2 regions of the Pseudomonas tussilaginis genome follow, and region 1 is predicted to be linked to the other one. Evidence: riboswitches for the same ligand, from Rfam matches in the RefSeq annotation. Region 1 holds a riboswitch; the other holds the start of a gene.
The links. Region 1 has a riboswitch for cobalamin ahead of CX511_RS14220 (CbtB domain-containing protein). Riboswitches for the same ligand answer to the same signal wherever they lie in the genome.
Positions count from the first base shown of each region.

Region 1 (3,398 bases):
CTTGGCATGGCGCAGCACTTCATCGACGTACAGGTCGACCGAGGCATGGTTCTGTACCTGCATCGGGTTGGCCAGACGCAGGCTGGGAAAATCCTCCGGCAACTGCTGGGCGGTTTCGGCCAGCAGCGCCAAGTGTGAGTCACCGCTGCAGAGAATGACCAGCTCGGCCGGGGTCTGGCCAAGGTCGGCAATACTGTCGTCCGGTACAAAACCACCGGGCTGGGTCCGCAGCAGGTGCATGAATCAGGCGCCCAGGGCGGCGCGCAGGCTCGCTTCCAGTTGGGCGGCATCCAGTTCCTGGCCGATCAGCACCAGGCGTGTGGTCCGCGCTTCTTCACTGCGCCAGGCGCGGTCGAAGTGCTTGTCGAAGCGAGTGCCGACGCCCTGGATCAGCAGGCGCATCGGTTTGCCAGGAATCGCGGCAAAGCCTTTGACCCGCAGAATTCCGTGCTGCACCACCAGTTGGGTCAGGGCGTCGAGCAACAGGCTCTCGTCAGCTTGCGGCAGCTCGATGGAAATCGAATCGAAGGCATCGTGATCATGATCGTCGTGATCATCATCACCCTCATGATGCGAATCGTGGTGCGTGCGCCGACTATCGATGTGCGCTTCCGATTCGGCGCCCAGGCCCAACAGCACCTCCAGTGGCAGACGGCCGCTGCTGGCTTCGATGACTTTCACTGCAGGCGGCAGCTCTTCCTGCACTTCGCTGCGGACCTTGGCCAGGTCATCCGCAGCAATCAGATCAGCCTTGTTCAGGATCACCAGGTCAGCACTGGCCAGTTGGTCGGCAAACAGCTCGTGTAGCGGCGACTCGTGGTCCAGGTTCGGATCGAGCTTGCGCTGCGCATCGACCTGCTCCGGGTAGGCAGCAAAGGTGCCCGCGGCCACGGCTGGGCTGTCGACCACAGTGATCACCGCATCAACGGTGCAGGCGTTGCGGATTTCCGGCCACTGGAAGGCTTGTACCAAGGGCTTGGGCAGGGCCAGGCCGCTGGTTTCGATGAGGATGTGGTCCAGATCACCGCGCCGGGCAACCAATTCACGCATGACCGGGAAGAACTCTTCCTGCACGGTGCAGCACAGACAGCCGTTGGCCAGCTCGTAGACGCGGCCGCTGGCCTCTTCCTCAGTGCAGCCGATGCTGCATTGCTTAAGGATCTCGCCGTCGATGCCCAGTTCGCCGAACTCGTTGACGATCACCGCGATACGCCGCCCCTGGGCGTTGTCGAGCATATGCCGCAGCAACGTGGTTTTGCCCGAGCCGAGGAAGCCGGTAACGATGGTGACGGGGAGTTTGGCCAGTGTTTTCATGTCGATGCCCTTGGCAGGAATGGCGGGCATGCGGGACGAGAACCGCAGGCGTCATTGCCTGGGCGCGTTCGCCACCGGATCACCCCGCCCGGTTTATGTCGGAAACTGTTCGAGGCAGGTCTCCTGGCTTGCACTGCTGCGGCCCAAGGCCGCTGGAACGACGCCTTCCCGCAGAACGCAGTGGCTGTGTCGAACCGTTCAATGCTTACAGTTGCGGGGGCAGCCGCGGCTTGAACCGCGTTCCCGTCTTAGCTTCGGCCAGCGCCGAAGAACCTCGAAGCGGCTAGGCTACGCAGTGCCTGGTAAGCGGTCAACTGCTGTCACGATTGACGCCCGCCCTTACCCGTGATTTGCTAGCGCCATTCGTTTGGGTGCCCTTTACAGGGTGAAACTGGGAAACCGGTGCGTCATACATCGCTTATAAAGGTGTATGGCAAGTCCGGTGCTGCCCCCGCAACGGTAAGTGAGAAAAGCGTCAAAACCACTGTGCCCGTAGTCTGGCATGGGAAGGTGACGCCTCGGCTGAGCAATTTGTCCGCCCTCACAAGCCCGGAGACCGGCCCAACACTGATCTGACAAACCCGCGGTGGGCGGGCGCTGTTGCAACCCCTGGGCGCGTTCCGTGCAGGGGGTTCTTGCGCTTGCCTGTTGCCGAACAACACCAAGAGGAAAGCGCCATGCCTATCAGTACCGCCAGTCACACCGCCGTTACCCCTTCAAGTCTCAGCCAGCGCCTGCTGGTTGCTGTCGGTGCCTCGCTGCTGGGCCTGTGCCTGGTGTACTTTGCCGGTTTCTCGCACATCGAAGCGGTACACAACGCCGCCCACGATACCCGTCACAGCGCCGCTTTCCCCTGCCACTGAGTACCGTCCGATGATCAAGCGTATTGCGAGTACCGCAGGGTTTGCCGGACTGCTGGCCGCCCTGCTGCTGACCCTGCTGCAAAGCTTCTGGGTTGCGCCGTTGATTCTTCAGGCGGAAACCTATGAAAGTGCCGCGCCTGCGGTCGAAACACCACACGCGCATGCTGCCGGTACCGCCGAGCATCATCACGACAGCGAAGCCTGGGCACCGGAAGATGGCTGGCAACGAGTACTGTCAACCACCGGCGGTAACCTGGTGGTCGCCGTAGGCTTTGCCCTGATCCTCGCCGCCCTCTATACCCTGCGTGCGCCGAAGACGGTTATCAGTGGTGCACTGTGGGGCCTGGGTGGCTTCGCCGTGTTCTGCCTGGCGCCGACCTTGGGCCTGCCACCGGAGCTGCCAGGTACTGCCGCTGCCGATCTGGCTCAGCGTCAGGCCTGGTGGGTCGGCACTGCCGCCGCCACCGCCGTCGGTCTGGGGTTAATGGTGTTCGCCCAAAACTGGCTGTTAAAAGCACTGGGCGTCGTGCTGCTGGTCGTGCCGCATGTGATTGGCGCACCGCAGCCGCAAGTACATGAAATGCTCGCGCCAGAAGCCCTGGAAGCGGAGTTCAAGGTCGCCTCGTTGCTGACCAACGCGGCATTCTGGCTGGCCTTGGGGCTGATCAGTGCCTGGTTGTTCCGTCGCCCGAGCCGGGCCTGAAGCTCATGCCGCTGTTCGTCGGCCTGGGTTGCCGACGGGGTTGCCCGGTAGAAACGCTGGGCAACCTGCTGGTGCAGACACTCAAGGCCCACAACTTGCCACTTACGGCAGTCGCGGGCCTTGCCAGCATCGACCTCAAGCACGATGAGCCTGGGCTGCAACAACTGGCCCAGCAGTTGAATGTCCCGTTGCTGTTTTTCAGTGCCGCACACTTAGCGCCCTTCGAACAGCGCTTGAGCCATCGTTCAGTCGTTGCCTACCAACACAGCGGTTGCTACGGCGTCGCCGAAAGCGCCGCTCTGGCCTTGGCCGAGCAACTCGCAGGCCCGGCCCACCTGCGCATTACCCGCACGCTGTGTGCCGACGCCAGCCTGGCGTTGGCCACAGTGGCAGCATTTGGCAGATAATCCGCGCTTTCTTCTCAAGGACTTTGCATGACCGTCTATTTCATCGGTGCCGGCCCCGGCGACCCCGAGCTGATCACCGTCAAGGGCCAGCGCCTGATCCATCGCTGCCCG
Region 1 covers NZ_CP088149.1:3,185,804-3,189,201, forward strand. Annotated here, with positions in the region: gene cobN (cobaltochelatase subunit CobN) at 1-240, opposite strand, end outside; gene cobW (cobalamin biosynthesis protein CobW) at 244-1,314, opposite strand; cobalamin riboswitch at 1,411-1,606, opposite strand; cobalamin riboswitch at 1,669-1,893, shown strand; gene CX511_RS14220 (CbtB domain-containing protein) at 1,992-2,177, shown strand; gene CX511_RS14225 (CbtA family protein) at 2,188-2,880, shown strand; gene CX511_RS14230 (cobalamin biosynthesis protein) at 2,886-3,287, shown strand; gene cobM (precorrin-4 C(11)-methyltransferase) at 3,315-3,398, shown strand, end outside.

Region 2 (3,398 bases), 1.7 Mb from region 1:
CCAGTGCCTGGTGATGCAGTTCCGGGTAGCCGCCCGGCAGGTACAAGCTGTCCGCTGGCGGCAAGGTACGGTCATGCAACGGCGAGAAAAACTTCAGCTCAGCACCCATGGCCTGCAACAAGTCGAGGTTGGCACCATAGGTGAAGGCGAAGGCTTCATCCCGAGCCACTGCGATCGTAACCCCACTAAGTAAAGGTTCGATGACCTCGACACACGGCGCAGCGAACGCTACGGGTGGCGGCAAGGACGACTCACAACTGGCCCCCAGGGCTGCCGCTGCGGCATCCAGGCGAACATCCAGGTCATTGAGTTCACTGGCCTGAACCAGTCCCAAGTGGCGACTCGGTAGCTCAATACCGGTTTCTCGCGACAGACCGCCGTACCAGCGCAGCCCTTGCGTCAGGCTGCCTTCGAGCAATTGGGCGTGACGCAGGGTACCGACGCGGTTCGCCAGTACCCCGGCAAACGGCAGGTCCGCTTGATAACGCGCCAGCCCCAAGGCCAGAGCACCGAACGTCTGAGCCATGGCGGTGCCGTCGATCACCGCCAGCACCGGCACATTAAAATGCCGGGCCAGATCGGCACTCGACGGTGTACCGTCGAACAACCCCATGACCCCTTCGATCAGGATCAGATCGGCTTCGCCCGCCGCTTCCCACAACAAACGTCGGCTTTCCTGCTCCCCCACCATCCACAGGTCGAGCTGGTACACCGGCGCACCACTGGCTCGTTCAAGGATCATCGGATCAAGAAAATCCGGGCCGCACTTGAACACCCGCACCTTACGCCCGAGGTTGCGGTGCAGCCGCGCCAGCGCCGCCGTCACCGTGGTCTTGCCCTGGCCCGAGGCCGGGGCGGCAATCAGCACCGCCGGGCAGTGGCGCGTGTCACTCATAGTTCAACGCCCTTCTGGGCGCGGATGCCAGCCTGGAAGGCATGTTTGATCATGCCCATCTCAGTGACGGTATCGGCCAGTTCGATCATTTCATCCTTGGCACCGCGACCGGTGACAATCACATGCTGCATCGGCGGACGCGCCTGCAGGTCGCTGAGCACCTGGTCCAGGTCGAGGTAGCCGTGCTTGAGGGCGATGTTCAGTTCATCAAGGACGACGAAGGTGATGCTGGGGTCCTGCAGCAACTGGCGCGATACCGCCCAGGCTGCTTCGGCAGCAGCGATGTCGCGCTGGCGGTCCTGGGTTTCCCAGGTGAAGCCCTCGCCCATCACGTGATAGCGCACCTGCTCGGGAAAGCGTCGGAAGAACAATTCTTCACCGGTGCTGTTACGGCCTTTGATGAACTGCACCACGCCACATTGCATGCCATGGCCCATGGCCCGGGCCAGCATGCCGAAAGCAGAGCTGCTCTTGCCTTTGCCGTTACCGCTGAGTACCAGCAACAAGCCGCATTCGCTCGGAGCGTTGGCAATGCGCTCGTCGATTATCGCCTTCTTGCGCTGCATACGAGCCAGGTGGCGCTGGTCACGCTCGGTGGATTCAGTCATCGCAGACTCCGCAAACCACTGTCAGCCGATCCCGCAACGAGCCTGACAACACAGGGCTGCACAGGATTCGAGATAAGGATATGGCTGCAGATCAATGGATAAGGCAGACGGAGAAACGCGCAGGACTGCGGCACGAGCCGAAAGAACCGCGCATCACCCTCCGTGATGCCGTTGGCTGTTACAGGCCGGTCTCCGGGCTTGTGAGCGGGGTCATGAACACCCAGGGTCGCGCGCCTTCCCGGGCCTGATCACCCAGTGGCCATGCGCGGCCTTGACTCACCTACCGTTGCGGGGGCAGCGCCGGACTCGCACGCGATTGACGTGCCCACCGGCTTCCCTGTTTCACCCTGCCAGGCCAAAGCCCACAGAGCACCTGAAACAAGTCGCGAAGGTTAGAGGGTTGCACCCGGAGCGTCAATGAAAGGCACTGCACTGGCCTGGATCAATGGCGCTTTTGTCATCTTGTGCCAGCCTGATAGCAGTGATATCAAATAGCCACAACTGGCTGTACTCGAATACAACGACAACGGAGAGAACGGCATGCAAGGACTGATCATCAACAACCCGCGCCTGGAATTTCTGCGCCCGGCCCTGGAGCGCTGGTTCGACTGCATCGACCGCCTCAACCAGACCCTGGGCGACAACGAAGCCGCTTATTGGCATGGCACCCAAGCCAACCTAAGCCTGCTCTCGGCGGCTGCCTGGCAAGCAGAACTGGTGACCCTGCAGCATCACCAGAGTAAGAAACAACGCGATGAAGGTGAGCGTGAAGGTCGCTGCGACCTGTACATCGCCAACCGCGAAGAAGCCGCCTACCTGCAAACCAGCCAGCGCTGGCCGCGAATCGCCCGCCTCGACCTGAACAATGCCCTGCAGGAAACCGTTTATGCCGCCCGCCAGGTCGCGGCCCCTAGTCAGCTCAAGGTGGCGGCGTTGTTCGCCAGCCCCTTCAAAGCCGGCCAGCATGCCAGCCCCGAAGAACTCCAGGATCTGGTCGACGACCTGCAAAAGCATACCGCCTGCGCGATTGCCTGGTACTTCCCTTATGCCTACCGCAAGTTGCATAACGAGGCCGGGCAGTATCACCCCGGGGTTGCCCTGCTGCTCAAGCAGGCCTGATGTCGAGGGAACCTCCCGCGCCTAGCTGCCTCTACTAGCATAGAGGCCAACTTCGCGAGGGACACCGACATGGGCAAGGCACCGACTGTACTGCTGCTGGCAATAAGTGCGGGACTGAGCGGCTGCGGCGAAAGTGCCCGCCTGCAAGTGAGCGATGGCTTTGGCCCGTCACCGCAACTGCCGGAACCGAACAAGACCTTGATCCCGACCGTCAACATCGCCCCCGCCGTCGGCTGGCCACAAGGCCGCACGCCGGTCGCGGCGCCTGGCACGCAGGTCGCCGCGTTCGCCGACGGCCTGGACCATCCGCGCTGGCTCTATGTGCTGCCCAATGGCGACGTACTGGTCGCCGAAACCAATGCGCCGCCCAAGCCTGAAGACGGCAAAGGCATTCGTGGCTGGGTCATGGGCAAGGTGATGAAACGTGCTGGTGCCGGGGTCCCCAGCCCTAATCGCATCAGCCTGTTGCGCGACAGTGATCACGACGGTGTGGCCGAAACCCGCACAACCTTTATCGAAAACCTCAATTCACCGTTTGGCATGACCCTGGTCGGCAATGACTTCTACGTAGCCGATACCGACCGCCTGCTGCGCTTTCGCTATGAACCCGGGGCCACCTCGATCACCACACCTGCGGCGGTGGTCGCCGAGTTGCCTGGCGGCCCGTTGAATCATCACTGGACCAAGAACGTCATTGCCAGCCGTGACGGCAAGAAGCTTTACGTCACCGTCGGCTCTAACAGCAATGTCGGCGAAAACGGCATGGACCAGGAAAA
Region 2 covers NZ_CP088149.1:1,474,459-1,477,856, reverse strand. Annotated here, with positions in the region: gene CX511_RS06925 (cobyrinic acid a,c-diamide synthase CobB) at 1-895, opposite strand, end outside; gene cobO (cob(I)yrinic acid a,c-diamide adenosyltransferase) at 892-1,503, opposite strand; cobalamin riboswitch at 1,670-1,895, opposite strand; gene CX511_RS06915 (hypothetical protein) at 2,044-2,622, shown strand; gene CX511_RS06910 (PQQ-dependent sugar dehydrogenase) at 2,692-3,398, shown strand, end outside.
Region 2: linked by a shared signal. The riboswitch ahead of cobO (cob(I)yrinic acid a,c-diamide adenosyltransferase) and the one ahead of CX511_RS14220 (CbtB domain-containing protein) in region 1 are both predicted to bind cobalamin.